Regions from separate parts of the Pelotomaculum isophthalicicum JI genome, predicted to be linked through region 3. Evidence: riboswitches for the same ligand, from Rfam matches in the RefSeq annotation. Region 3 holds a riboswitch; each other region holds the start of a gene.
The links. Region 3 has a riboswitch for cyclic di-GMP ahead of L7E55_RS12200 (response regulator). Riboswitches for the same ligand answer to the same signal wherever they lie in the genome.
Positions count from the first base shown of each region.

Region 1: another riboswitch for cyclic di-GMP. It lies ahead of L7E55_RS02870 (fimbrial biogenesis chaperone); the one in region 3 lies ahead of L7E55_RS12200 (response regulator).
Region 2: another riboswitch for cyclic di-GMP. It lies ahead of L7E55_RS09930 (ArsB/NhaD family transporter); the one in region 3 lies ahead of L7E55_RS12200 (response regulator).

Region 1 covers NZ_JAKOAV010000003.1:101,408-106,184, reverse strand. The annotation lists gene L7E55_RS02880 (hypothetical protein) at 1-235, opposite strand, end outside; gene L7E55_RS02875 (hypothetical protein) at 456-926, opposite strand; gene L7E55_RS02870 (fimbrial biogenesis chaperone) at 981-1,949, opposite strand; cyclic di-GMP riboswitch class I at 2,062-2,155, opposite strand; gene L7E55_RS02865 (ribonuclease J) at 2,282-3,940, opposite strand; gene dapA (4-hydroxy-tetrahydrodipicolinate synthase) at 4,178-4,777, opposite strand, start outside.
Region 2 covers NZ_JAKOAV010000017.1:18,681-23,457, forward strand. The annotation lists gene L7E55_RS09925 (S-layer homology domain-containing protein) at 1-824, opposite strand, end outside; gene L7E55_RS09930 (ArsB/NhaD family transporter) at 1,101-2,471, opposite strand; cyclic di-GMP riboswitch class I at 2,659-2,748, opposite strand; gene L7E55_RS09935 (NADH-dependent [FeFe] hydrogenase, group A6) at 2,851-4,749, opposite strand; gene L7E55_RS09940 (NADH-quinone oxidoreductase subunit NuoF) at 4,691-4,777, opposite strand, start outside.
Region 3 covers NZ_JAKOAV010000023.1:53,077-57,853, forward strand. The annotation lists gene L7E55_RS12190 (N-acetylmuramoyl-L-alanine amidase family protein) at 1-539, opposite strand, end outside; gene L7E55_RS12195 (HD-GYP domain-containing protein) at 980-1,711, opposite strand; gene L7E55_RS12200 (response regulator) at 1,759-2,043, opposite strand; cyclic di-GMP riboswitch class I at 2,239-2,324, opposite strand; gene L7E55_RS12205 (PAS domain S-box protein) at 2,636-4,777, shown strand, end outside.

The sequences.
Region 1 (4,777 bases), on a different contig from region 3:
CTTGAATATATAGCTGATATAGGTCATTACCCTTAACCATGACAGTAACATTTTTTTCTTCGCTAATTTTGCCAACATTAACCGTTGGAAATGACAATGAATTAGCATCTATTATGACATCAAGCTGTTTCTGTATATTGGCCTTAGTTTCCAGGTTGGCGCCGTTTGCAGAGCAAATTATTAAACAAAGCGACCCCAGAAGTAAACAAAGGAGTTTTACCGTCCATTTACCCAACGCATCTTCCCCCTTAGTCCAACCACTACTTGCAGCCAGCAAAGCGGCAAGTAGTATAGTGTCTGGGACTAAAGTCCCAGACACTATACATACGCTATCCCACTTATTTCTAGATTTGTTTTCGTCTTGTGATCATGTTAAAATAAACTTAAGCATTGTCAAGACAAAATCCGTTTTGGGTGGCAGCCTTTTTTGGATTATTTGTTTTATGGCAATGCTTTTATTGTGGGACAGCGGAAATTGTAACTGTGGCAGTGTAACTGCCGTCACTTGCGTTACCCGGGAAATTAACCCGAATGTCGAAGTTCTTCGCATCCCCACCTACGACTGCTGTACCGGCGGAAGCCAACATGTTTGTAGCAGTACCTGAAGCATTTGCGTAATTACCTGCTAACAATTGATCCCTGTACTGCAGCACACTAGCCGGTTGTGTTACTCCTCCAGACGCGATGAATGATGTGCTTGAAAGCTGGAGTTGGTAGGCACCGGTTCCACTGGTGGTGGCTGTCAATGTCTCAGGGGTAGTAGCAGTACCTTGCTGTACGTTGTTAAAGGTCAAAGAAGCTGGATTAAGCGCCAGGGTCAATGAGTTTTGAACATTGGCGGTTATAGCCAAGGTGGCTGCATTCACTATGCCCGCGGCAACCATCAGTATTCCTAGCATCAAAAGAATAGCTACGGTTTTTTTCACCTAATTCACCTCCTTTCATGTTGTACCCGGACCGTTGGTGTCATTTAATTATGATTATGCTCCGGGATTATTGTCCTGCAGTCCTCCTTTTTCCGCCAACCGTTTGTGAAGCTTGCGAATATATAGAATGACGGCAAGAATAATGGCCGCAATAATCGTCACCGTACCAGCCATTGTAAGCAGAGGTCCGGTTAAGAATGATAGCTTTCGTTCATAAAAGTTCTCACTATTATAGGTCAACAACATGTTTCCTTGGAAATAACCGATGAATGGCGCTTCGTCCCAAGGAATTTCAATCTTTTTCTCTTTACCGGGCAAAACGTTAAACAATGGTACATTGAGTTGAGTCCTCTGGTTTCTCAGAACGTCATAAATTTCAATATTACCCCGTACTTCCAGGTGCACATCACCTGTGTTTGTTACAGCCACAATAAAAACAGGCTTGCCAGTGTTCCAGAAACCTGTATCCGCTTTAATAACGCGCCAGTCTCGCTTTAGGTTTAAACTTCCAGCGGCATCGGTTACTTTCACGTAAACAAGCGAGCGGATTTCTGATGCCACAGTAATAGCCGCGGACAACTTCCCTTCTTGTTCCGGGAGCATAGGTATGAATTTGCTGTTAAAATAAGTTACATGCTCACCCGCTTCAGCATTTAAAGGAACATCAAATCTTACACGGATTTTACCTTGTTCCCCATTATCCAGTTTTTCCGGAGCGCTGACGACAGTAGCCCAGGTCATGGGCGACCAGCTGGAATCAATGTCCTCGACCTTATTCCACTGGTTGTTTTCCTCGCGAAAATCCTGTAAATATGCTTCAATTCTAACAATTTCACCTGTCCGGTTCTGCACGTTAAATTCTTGTTCGAAGCTTTCCCCTGGTTTAACGGTTTTGTCGACGATCGACGGCCCGAGACTTACACCATTAAGTTCAACTGCATTGGCAGTGTCATATGCTCCTATAAGTAAACCAATCCCTAATAGTAATATAAATATGCCTTTGACCGGTTTTATTCTAACCATATGTCACACCTCAGTTATTCAAAACAACTATATTGTAAACAATTTGTCGCAATATGTAATAATAAAGCCAAGCCCAAGTTAAATACTTAGGCTTGGCGATAATAATATAACCTAAGGCAGCCCGGCTACCGTAAGGCAAATCAATAACCCTTTAGGTCCGTAGCTTTGCGCCCTATGCCTTTCGGCATAGATTGCTTTGTTGTTATTATATAAGTTATTAATTACCTGTGCAATATATTTTTTCACTACATTTACTTAAATATCCGTAATAAGAACGGAAAAGCCGCATAATAGCGGCTTAATTCACTTAGGATTATTTCCAGTTTCTTTCGTCACACTTCCATGATGATGGGTAAAATCATTGGCCTTCTCCTAGTTTTTTCATAAAGAAATTTTCCTAAAACTTCCCTTACTTGCGATTTAATTGCCGACCATTCCGATACACCACGTTCCGTGCATATATCTAACGCATTCCTAACCTTTATCCTGGCTTCTTCCAGCAATTCTTCCGATTCCCGGACGTAAACAAAACCTCGTGATACTATATCAGGACCGGCTACAATCAAACCTGCTTCTCGATTTATTGTAACAACCACGATCAGAATTCCATCCTGGGATAGCTGCTTGCGATCTCTGAGAACGATATTGCCAACATCCCCGACACCTAAACCATCAACAAGCACTTTTCCAGCCGTTACCTTGCCGTTGATTCGCCCGGCGCGGCGGGTGAATTCCAATACCTGGCCATTTTCCGCCACAAAAACATTCCCCGGCAAAACCCCAACTTCTTTGGCCAGTTCAGCGTGCTTAATGAGCATTCTGTATTCCCCGTGCACAGGTACAAAAAACTTGGGGCGAACCAGGTTAATCATCATTTTGAGGTCTTCCTGGCACGGATGTCCTGATACGTGAATACTTGAAGCCGATTCGTAAATAACATACGCTCCTTGTTTGAAAAGCTGGTCTATAATCCGGGCAACCACCTTTTCGTTTCCGGGGATAGGAGTGGCCGAAATAATAACCGTGTCGCCCGGTACAATATCTACCTGTTTATGATCTGACAAGGCTATTCTCGTCAAAGCCGACATCGGTTCTCCCTGACTGCCTGTTGTTAAAATTACCACCTTATGTCTCGGCAGACGGTTTGCCTCATCTAACTCGACCATCGTGTTCTCGGGAATATGAAGATATCCGAGTTCGTAAGCCACACTGACCACATTAACCATGCTACGTCCCACTACGGCAACCTTGCGGTTCTGCCTGTGAGCTACCTGGATGGCTTGCTGGAGCCTGTGCACATTTGACGCAAATGTGGCGATAATAATCCGCTCAGTAGCCTGGCGAAAGGTTTCATCAAAAGTATTTCCCACCATTCGCTCAGAAAGGGTGTATCCTGGTATTTCAGCGTTGGTGCTATCCGACAGCAAAACCAATACACCTTTGTCACCCAACTGAGCCAGCCGGTGAAAATCAGTAACCTGGCCGTCGACCGGGGTCTGGTCAAATTTAAAGTCACCAGTGTAAATAATCACTCCCACCGGTGTATGCACGGCTATTGCCACAGCATCCGGTATACTGTGCGATACTTTGATGAATTCCACCCTGAATGGCCCGATTTGAACAATGTCCCTTGGCTTAACCGAATTAAGAGCGGCATCAACATTCCGCTCCTTAAGCTTACCTTGCAGCAAGCCTAAGGTAAGCCTCGTGCCGTACACAGGAACATTTAACTGCCGCAAGACATAAGGCAGGGCTCCTATATGATCCTCATGGCCATGGGTAAGCACTATCCCGCGGACAAGCTCCCTATTATCCAACAGATAGGTAATGTCCGGAATAACAATATCTATTCCCAACATTTCTTCTTCCGGGAACATTAAACCGCAGTCAATTACTAAAATATTCTCCCCAAATCTCACCGCCATCATATTTTTGCCGATTTCCCCTAATCCTCCGAGAGGAATCAGGGACAATTTGGGATCTCGCGCCAAATCCGCACCTCCTTAACCATCTAAAAAAACAATTATATATCGTACTGCAACCGGTGAGATAAACTAGGAGAAGGTGGGAAGTATTTTATTGACTGATAGTTCTAGGAAAGCCTTGCTTTACATTCAGGTAATATTATACTTCATTTTTTTACCTGCAACAAGCCAGCGCTCAATGGCTTGGACAAATATATTATGGAACCTGTCCACAAGTTCTAATGGTATATATTTATCAACTTCCTATAATAATTTCATGTTTACCAATAAGGAGCAAATATTTTCTTTTTCCGCCGCAGTAACTTGCACTAAAGGAAGGCGCAGACCGCCTACCTGCCAGCCTTTGATGCTTAAAGCAGTTTTCACTGGTGCCGGATTAGTAGTAATAAACATTCCTTTAAAAACAGGGAAAAGTTCCAAGTGAATTTTTGTAGCCAGGGTAGTATTGCCGGAAGTATACGCGTTAATCATCTCTTTAATGCGCATACCTGTTAAGTGAGAAGCCACACTTATTACCCCCTTGCCGCCCAACGCTAGAACAGGCAAGGTCAATGAGTCGTCACCACTGTAAATAGCAAAGTGGTCAGGTAAAGAACGTCTTAATTCACTAACCTGATCCAAACTGCCGCTTGCTTCCTTGATTGCGACAATATTAGTGATCTCAGCAAGCCTTGCCACTGTCTCAGGCAACATGTTTACTGAGGTCCTACCCGGTATATTATACAGAATAATCGGCAGTTCCGTACTCTCTGCTATGGCTTTGAAATGCTGAAAAAGCCCCTCCTGTGACGGCTTGTTGTAATAAGGAGCTACCAGCATAACACCATCAACTCCGGCTTTTTG
Region 2 (4,777 bases), on a different contig from region 3:
CCTGCCGCGTTGGCTGCCTCCGCCCTGGTTAGATAATTATCCGGCTCAAGTAAATTTTGACAGCCGACAATAACCCCGGAATCTATTAATGGCTTTATTTTATCCAGATCTTGCGGAGAAATTTTATCTGAGTCCAAGAAACGCTCTGTAAGGATTTTATCGTCATAGACTATTTTTAACGGACATGAGGGGAAAGGTACGGTCGAATCAGCCAGAATTTTCATAAACTCCAGCCGGGTAACTTTTTCATCAGGATTTTCCTTATATTCTTTCGCGACATCAATTAACCGGGATACTCTAAGCGTACTATAATTTTCTTTATCAAAAACAAAGTCCAATACCATGATCTTGCCTGCGGCATCAATATTCCCGACTTCCACAGTAATGGAACGGGGGGTACCTGATATAAATTTGATACCCGGTACATTTTTGGCGTCCTGTATCTGATTTTTTTCGCCGTCCAAAATCTTGGGCCACTCAACATAATTTTTATACGTGTCGGCGGTAGGAGCTTGCATATAGCACGCGCCCACCGGCAGAGTCACCATTACTTTGTTCCCGGGCTTTACCGGGATACTTATATCTTTCTTTCCCGTTATCCTTAAAGTACCCATTACCCTGTTATCGCCAAACGAAACATTGGGGGTCGACAGTACTGTATTAATTGTATTACCTTCGTGTACTTTTTCGCCCCCACAATCCGGATCGGAAACAGTAATGGCGATATCGCTATCAGCAAAACCTATGGACGGTATACCAAGCGAAATTAAAAACAGGGCAGTGAAAACCGTTAATATAATAATTCTTCTGGGATTAATATGCACGCAAATAATCTCCTTTTGAGTTAACAATTATTATCTAATTTTACCACACCTTTTCTCTCTTTGAAACACTTTGCGAATACATTCCAACCGCCCACCTCAGCCAAATACATATCCTGAACAGCTAATGCTTTTCCTTTAATTCCCTGCCTGTAAAATAAAAAACCACCTTATCACTAATAGTGGCAGGTGGTATGAACCTTATATTTTCAGGGATTTAGACTATATTATTATTATTTTCGTATACTTATGATGTAACCCGTTTAATGTAACCCGTTTCTATTTTGTAAGCATTTTTGAGAGCGGTTTTAAGAGTAAAAAAAGTACTATTGCGACACCTAGTGTTACAATTATGGCGGTCATAGTGTGAACCAAGTGCCAGAGTAGAAGATAACCAGTGGACACAACTATGGACATCAGCATCAGTGGAAAAGCTATCTTCATATAGTTAATAAAGCTGATAAGCAGACCCCTTTTTTCGGCTATACCTATGACGACCACATTAGCTGAGGCACCGATAGCGGTACCGTTGCCACCCAGACAGGCGCCTAAGGACAACGACCACCAGAGTAAGTTTAAGTCGGCAATACCTCCCAGGCGGCCCATGTCTTGAATTAGTGGGATCATTGTAGCGACAAAAGGTATGTTATCGACAAAGGCCGAGGCTATGGCAGACAGCCAGAGAATCAGCATAGACGTCGGCACCATGTTGCCGCCGGTCACCTCTAGCGACCACTTGGCCATTGCCTCAATAACACCAACCTCTTCCAAAGCTCCCACCACCACGAAAAGGCCGACGAAGAAGAAGATAACAGGCCACTCAACCGCATGCAGAGAATGTTCCGGATCACTCCTGGTGACAAGAAGCAATAGACTGGCCCCTGACAAGGCTATGACGGATGATTCCAGGTGTACATATTGGTGCAGGACAAAACCTAATACGGTAAGAAAAAGCACCACGAGGCATTTATGTAAAAGCTTGGCGTCCTTTATCTCATCCTTCTCATCAATTTCCATAATAACAGATTGAAGTTCCGGTCTGGCCACCAGTTGTTTCCGGTATATGATTTGTATAAAGAAAATGGTCAAAATGTATATAACAACTATGACAGGCGTCAGATTAAAGACAAAATCCATAAAGCCAAGCCCGGTGGCGCTACCGATCATGATGTTCGGCGGGTCACCGATTAAAGTAGCCGTACCGCCAATATTGGAGGAGATGATCTCAGCAATCAGGAACGGCAACGGGTTAAGTTCCAGCTGCTTGGCTATGGCAAAGGTTACCGGCACAATTAACAGCACGGTCGTAACATTATCTAAAAAAGCAGACAAGACAGCCGTGATCAAAGAAAGGGCGGCGATAATTTTGAGCGGTTCTCCCTTTGAACCCTTGGCCGCCTTGATCGCCAAGTATTCAAAAATACCGGTTTGCTTAGTGATGCCCACGATTATCATCATCCCCACCAGCAAGCCAATGGTGTTGAAATCGATGGCTTCGATAACTTGCTCCAGACCCAATATTTTTGTTAAGGCCATCAAACAAGCTCCCACCAGGGCAACCACAGTGCGATGAATTTTTTCTGAAACGATTACTGCGTATGTAATTAAGAATACCGCAGTTGCAAAAAAAACCTGAGTACTTTCTGACAAGATAGACTCCCCTTTCCATATCAATACATTTGATCAATATCTTGTTTTCAAGTTTCACCTCCTTATATTCTCGAATAATTATAAGATTTTTTGTTTTTATAAAGCTATTTAACACAATATCTTAAATAAATAAAAAAAGGGCGAGTATAGTCATATAAGACTATACCCACCCCAGTAAAGTCAGCTTCCTTGTTGCCTGGCAATCATGGCTTACTACTAAGCGTTAGACCCAAGGCTATGCGTCCCCGGCTTTCGCACGGGTTTGCCCAACACGTTGCGATAATATTTATTTAATTTAATTTTATTATATCGTAATTGGCTTTACGGTACAATAATTATATTATTCATAACTTTTGGCATGATATTTGTGCTGGTTATTTCAGCTGTCGTACACTGTCATATTCTCCTTCACATGACCTGCATGATGACCTTTCATTCCCCCAAAGTTAAAACCCGGCAACTCGCCACGCGGCGTAAAATAGGTATGCAGCAGTTTTTTAGACATGTTGCTCAGTGGGTGTCCCAGGAACTCTTCATAAATTTTTTTCACTGCCGGATTTTCGTGAGCGCGCCTTATTTTTTTCGAATAATCGATTCGTTCCAGGGCATCGGCCCGGTTATGGCGGTAATCCAACGATATCTCCTTATGTTCCCTGGTGCCGAATATCGGTTGACCGCCTCCTCCCACACAGCCGCCGGGACAAGCCATGATTTCCGCGTAGTCAAATTGCTCGCCGGCTTTCAACCTGTCCATTAAAATCCTGGCGTTCCCGGTACCATGCGCGATAGCCACTTTAATCCGTCTTCCCTTCAATTCCACCCAGGCTTCTTTCAATCCGCTAAACCCGCGTAACTCCTCATAGTCCAGCACATCCAACTCCTGGCCGGAGGTAAGATAATACGCGGTTCGCACCGCCGCCTCAATCACCCCTCCGGTAGAACCGAAGATAGCCCCGGCGCCGCTGGCAATCCCCATGGGAGTATCATAATCTTCATCCGGCAAGTCGCAGAAATTTATTCCCGCCTGCCTGATCATTCTCGCCAGCTCTCTGGTAGTTAAAACCCAGTCCACATCTTTAAAATTGCCGGTGCCCATTTCCGGCCTGCTGGCCTCAAACTTTTTCGCCGTGCAGGGCATGATTGCCACTACCACGATTTTTTCGGGATCAAGTCCCTGCTTCCCGGCAAAATAAGTTTTAGTCAGAGCTCCGAACATTTCATGAGGAGACTTGCAGGTTGACAAGTTCTCCAGAAACTCCGGGTAAAAGTGCTCGGCGAACTTAACCCAGCCGGGGCTGCAGGAGGACAGCAGGGGCAGCTTGTCACCCTGCTCCAACCTTTCCAATAATTCATGGGCTTCTTCCATGATGGTCAAGTCAGCGGTAAAGTCCGTGGAGAACACCTTGTCAAAACCCAGACGCCGCAAAGCGGCCACCAGTTTCCCGGTAACCACCGTACCCACCGGGTAGCCGAACACCTCACCCAAAGTGACCTGAATGGACGGAGCGGTTTGCACTACTACATACTTGTCCGGGTCTTCAAGCGCCTCCCATACGGAGTCAATACATTCTTTTTCCGTTAGTGAAGCGGTAGGGCAGGCAATCACACATTGTCCGCAGGTGATGCAGGCCACCTGGGAAAGGTCCTGCATGAACGCCGGAGCGATCACCGTATCATAACCCCGGTTGATCGCGGAGTAAACATTTACTTCTTGCACTTTGCTGCAAATTGCCTCACAACGGCGGCATTTGATACATTTGTTATAATCCCGGACAATGAACGAATTCTCGTTCTGAACCGGCAGTTGTTTCATTTCACCGGTGTATTTGATATTCCTTATCCCCAGGTTGTCCGCTATATTTTGCAGTTCACAATTCAAGTTGCGAATACAGGTGGTGCATTCACGGTGATGGTCGGACAGAAGCAGTTCCACCATCGTTTTCCTAACCCTTCTCACCCGCGTTGAAGAAGTATGGACCACCAAGCCTTCGGTTGCGGGAAAAGCGCAGGAAGCCTGGAGCACCCTGTTCCCTTTGATTTCCACTTCAACCAGGCAGACCCGGCAGGAGCCAATTTCATTGACATGACGCAGGTAGCACAGGCTGGGAATTTCGATGCCCGCAGCGTGAGCCGCCTCCAGGACATTCATTCCCTTGTCGGCTTCAATCTCCCTGCCGTCAATCGTAAGCCTGATTTTATCTACTTTTTTCTCCGGGTTGTCATAAAGTTGCCCTGTTCTCCTGACTACCGGTCCCGGTGAAAATTCCGGCGTTTTCAATGATCGTCGCCTCCTTTCCCCTGCCTTG
Region 3 (4,777 bases):
CTGGTAATATTTTCATCACCGTTCCTGGTAAGCACAACATCTGCGTTTACCCGGCGCAGAATGTTTTCCAGTTTTTTTGCGATGGGTATAACCACGTCTTTTTCCTGAAGGCTTACAGGTCCTTTCCCACCGGTGTCTTCACCTCCGTGACCGGGGTCAATAACAATCTTTTTCCCGCTGAACAATTTGGTAATAGACGAGCGGTTCAAAGCGATTTCCACCCGGAAGGGAAAACCTTTAAGATCTGTCAACCTAAACTCCGCCGGGTGTTCCAGCATCATTTCCACTGAAACAGTTTTTTTACCGTTCTGCTTTACAATTAACTCGCGTAAAAGTCCGTCGTTTACCTCTGTCGTTCCCCCCGGCATATTCAAAATAACGCCTTCACCTTCGAAAATAACCCTTCCGTCAGCATTTCTGGCACCATGCTTATATGGCTTCGTCGACTCGAGAACCACTTTGGTAAGCCATTCGCCTTTTTCTTCATCTACAATTTTTGACCACATGTTGGTTATTCTCGGTGCTTTTTGTTTAGACAAAATGGCCCCTCCTCGCCACATTTTGGAACCAGAACCATTTAACCAACTACCACCTAATAAGATTCTTTAATCAAAGTAGTTTTCCTGTTTATTGAATAATTGTTTTTGCTCTCTCCGCGTCCGAATCCTTGACAACTATTCTTCCGCCACCCATTAAATTAACAGAGTTAATAGTTGCTTACTCCATATTTTTCTTATTTAAGTAACAATTGTAACTTTATTCTTGTCCATTAATATAGCACCCTTCGAATAAAAAATATTCGGCAAGAGGAAGGGTATTTCCTGCAATATATGAGAGAAGGCGCTAAAAAAGGGCCGCCCGTCAAAGGCGACCCATCAAAATCTCATCCTCCTATTGCTCATATATCTTTTGTCGATAACAACGTGCTTGAAGCCTTAAGTCAATTCGTATATGCAATGAAATAAGTTTTACCGTTGCTTTACAATTGGAAGTTTTTTTCGTTAATAAGTCTTACACAAGCATCAACTACATGCGGATCATAAAGAACGTTTTTCTTCTCAATGATCTCGCTAATAGCATTTTTAAAACCCATAGCCGGCCGGTAAGGCCGGTGAGAAGATATTGCTTCCACAACATCAGCAACGGAAATAATTTTAGCTTCCAGGATGATATCTTCACCCATTAGACCTCCCGGGTAGCCTGTTCCATCCAGCCGCTCATGATGTTGCAAGATAGCTTTAGCAACTGTGCAGGGAAATTCTATATCTTTAATAATCTCATAGCCAAGCCGTGGATGGGTCTTAATAATTCCAAACTCGTTTTCATTCAAACAACCCGGTTTGCATAGGATCTCAGCTGGTACAACTATTTTGCCAATATCATGCAGAAAGCCCGCCATACGGATTTCATCAATTTGCTCTTTGGAAAGACCCATTTCATTAGCAATAGCAGTAGCAAGTTTTGCTACACGTCGCTCGTGACCAGCTGTGTAAGGGTCTCTCATCTCTATCATCAAAGCGATAGCCTTTACGGTTCCCTCCATAGTCCTCTTTAATTTATTGAAGCTTTTTTTGAGATCTTCCTCTATTGACTTACGTTCCTTGACTTCTGTTTGGAGAGAAAATGTTCTTTCCCGCACGATTGTTTCTAAGTTCTTATTTAAATTTCTTAATTCATCACGCGCTTTTAGCAGATCAAGGTTTTTCTGCACAGCGTTTTCATAGGTAGAAAGAAGAAAATCAAGAATTTGCTTATTTTCTAAAGTAAGATGATTGGAGTTGAAAGCTGGGTTAACAGTATTACTGGTATGTCTTTAAGACTTTCATTAATTTTTATTTGCCGGCAAAGTTGATAGCCGTCCATACCGGGCATAATGATGTCACTAATAACAATATTTGGCTTGCTGTTATATAAATAGTTCAGCGCTTCCTCGCCACTATTGGCGACAGCAACGTGATAATTATTTTTTTGAAGGACATTTTTTAGTTTCAAAGCTTGAACCGGACTGTCTTCTACCACTAATATACTTATGTTTTTTCCCATAGCTTCTCCTTTCGGCTGATAATTGATATATATAATGGCTGTTCAGGAAATCTATTTAGGAAATATCCATTTTTTTATGTATTCTACGATTTCCAATTAACTGAATAAATTTACTCACTATATAAAATGTGAGTTATTATAAAACTAAAACCCGCTAATAAATCAGCGGGTTTTAACACGAACCAATATTGTTATCGTGGCAACCCGGCTGTCATAGTAAACTTACCTTAGACCCGTGGCTTTGCGTAAGTATCCTTTCGGATACTTTGCCAAATATAAGATTATAGCAGACAATGTCAGAATATTAGGTTTTTTTGATTATATACTTCATGGTCCTAAATTCAAATAGGACCAACGTCCCATTTCTAGCCGCCTCGACAACTTATTCAGATATCTGCAAAAATATTTGAGTTAAGTTAACACATGCTTTACAGAATTGCCTATTGTTGAGAAAGTTAATAAATAAATACTATACTAATTTCCAGTAATTATCAAAGGATAATTATTGCTTGTGTCGTATTATAAAATTATTTTAATATTCAAACCATTTAGATAACATATTTTTTATTAACGATCATCCGAGGTGAACAGAATGGACACCATAATTAAAACAAAAAAAGAACTAATCAATGAGTCGGTTGATGACAACGATGGTAATCTGGTTGGAGCTATCAAATCCATTCGTGATATTACTAAACATAAGCATGAGGAGCAGGAAATAAGACAATACCGTAACCACCTTGAGAAACTGGTAATAGAATTAAGAACGACCAATGAACGTCTTCAACAGGAAATTACTGAGCGGAAGCAGATAGAGGAAGCTTTACGTGAGAGTGAAGAACGCTACCGGCAACTTGTTGAGCTTTCACCCGATGCAATTTTTCTTCACAGCAAAGACAGGCTTGACTTTATAAACGAAGCGGCAGCAAAGCTTATAGGTGCGGAAAGCCCTGAAGAAGCTATCGGTATGCCAATGATTGATTTAATTGAACCAGACTACCGGGAAATCGTTAGCGAAAAGTGGAGGCTGGTGCAAGAAGAGGGAAAAAGAGTCCCCTCAAAAGAAGAAAAGCTAATTCAGTTTGATGGTACAGTTATAGATATAGAAGTCATGACTGCTCCTTTAACTTTTCAAGGTAAACCCAAAATATTAGCAGTCGTCCGCGATATCACCGAGCGTAAACAAGCAGAGAAAGCGTTGAAAGAATCTCACGATAGATTTGTGACTGTATTGGACAGCCTTGATACAGGAGTTTATGTTATTGATATAGAAACCCATGAGATTATTTTCACCAATGAATATACTAGAAAGCACCTGGGCGCTGTTGAAGGAGAAATATGTTGGAAAAGTATTAATGCTGGTCAATCCGGACCATGTGATTTCTGCACTAATAATAAATTGCTTACACCCGAAGGTGAACCCACCGGACTACACATCTGGGAATTTCAAAACACGATTAGCGGTAAATGGATTGAATGCCGTAATCAGGCGATCAGATGGATAGACGGTCGAATGGTCCGTCTGGAAATCGCTACAGATATTACGGAGCGAAGACTGGTAAAAGACTTAATCGAGGTTGAAAGAAAAGAACTTTTTACTGCATTACAGCTAACAGAGGAGCGCTACCAACAAATAGTTGAAACTGCCAACGAAGGCATTTGGATTATAGATTCTAACGAAGAAATAACCTTTACAAATAAAAAGTTAAATGAATTGTTCGGATATACCAACGAAGAAATGATTGGCCGATCGATAAAATCTCTTATGGACGACGAATACCGATATAAAATCAAGCGAGAGATTGAAGATGGCAATAGTCAATCTAAAATCACCGAAGCGAAATATCAGCGCAAAGATGGTACGGAATTATGGGTTATTATATCGTCATCACGTTTATATGACCATGACGGATGTTTCATAGGCGACTTAGGCATGTTAACGGATATCACATTGCGAAAAAAGACAGAAAACGCTCTCAAAGAAAGCGAAGAACAGTTACGCCTAATTATTGAAAATTCACAGGACGCAATTGCCAAAATAGGTAAGAGCGGGAAGTTTGAATATCTAAGCCCGTCTATTAAAAATATCACAGGGTATGCTCCTGAGGAAAGATTGGAAAGATCCGCTTTTGAATTAATTCATCCTGATGATTTAGACAGAGTAATGACTACCTACGAGACTTTGATAAAACTATCATCATCGGGCAAAGCGGAGTACCGCTTAAGACACGCTGATGGCCATTATATCTGGCTTGAGACCACGGGAAACGTTCTTTTTAATGAATACGGCGAGGCTACCGGCGCTATCATGATTAAACGGGATATAACGGGGCGCAAGCTGGCCGAAGAGAAGTTACGCGAAGCTCATCAGCAACTCAAAGCCGTTATTGAGTTTCTTCCCGATCAAATCTTTGTAGTCGACAAGGAGAAAAAAATAATCGCCTGGAACAAAGCTATTGAAGAGTGCACGGGGATTAGCAAAGCAGAGGTTCTTGGTAAGGATGACAGCACTTTCGCTGTTAAGATTTACGGAGAGTCACGGCCATTATTAATTGATTTAACTTTTATAGACAGCCAGGAAATCGAGTTAGAGCATATTTCGAGGTATAATAATTTTAAAATAATTGACAATGTACTACATGGTGAAACTTTCATACAGTCATTATTTAATGGTAGAGGAGCTCACATATGGATAACAGCGGCTCCACTTTATGATAGTAAGGGAAATCAAGTA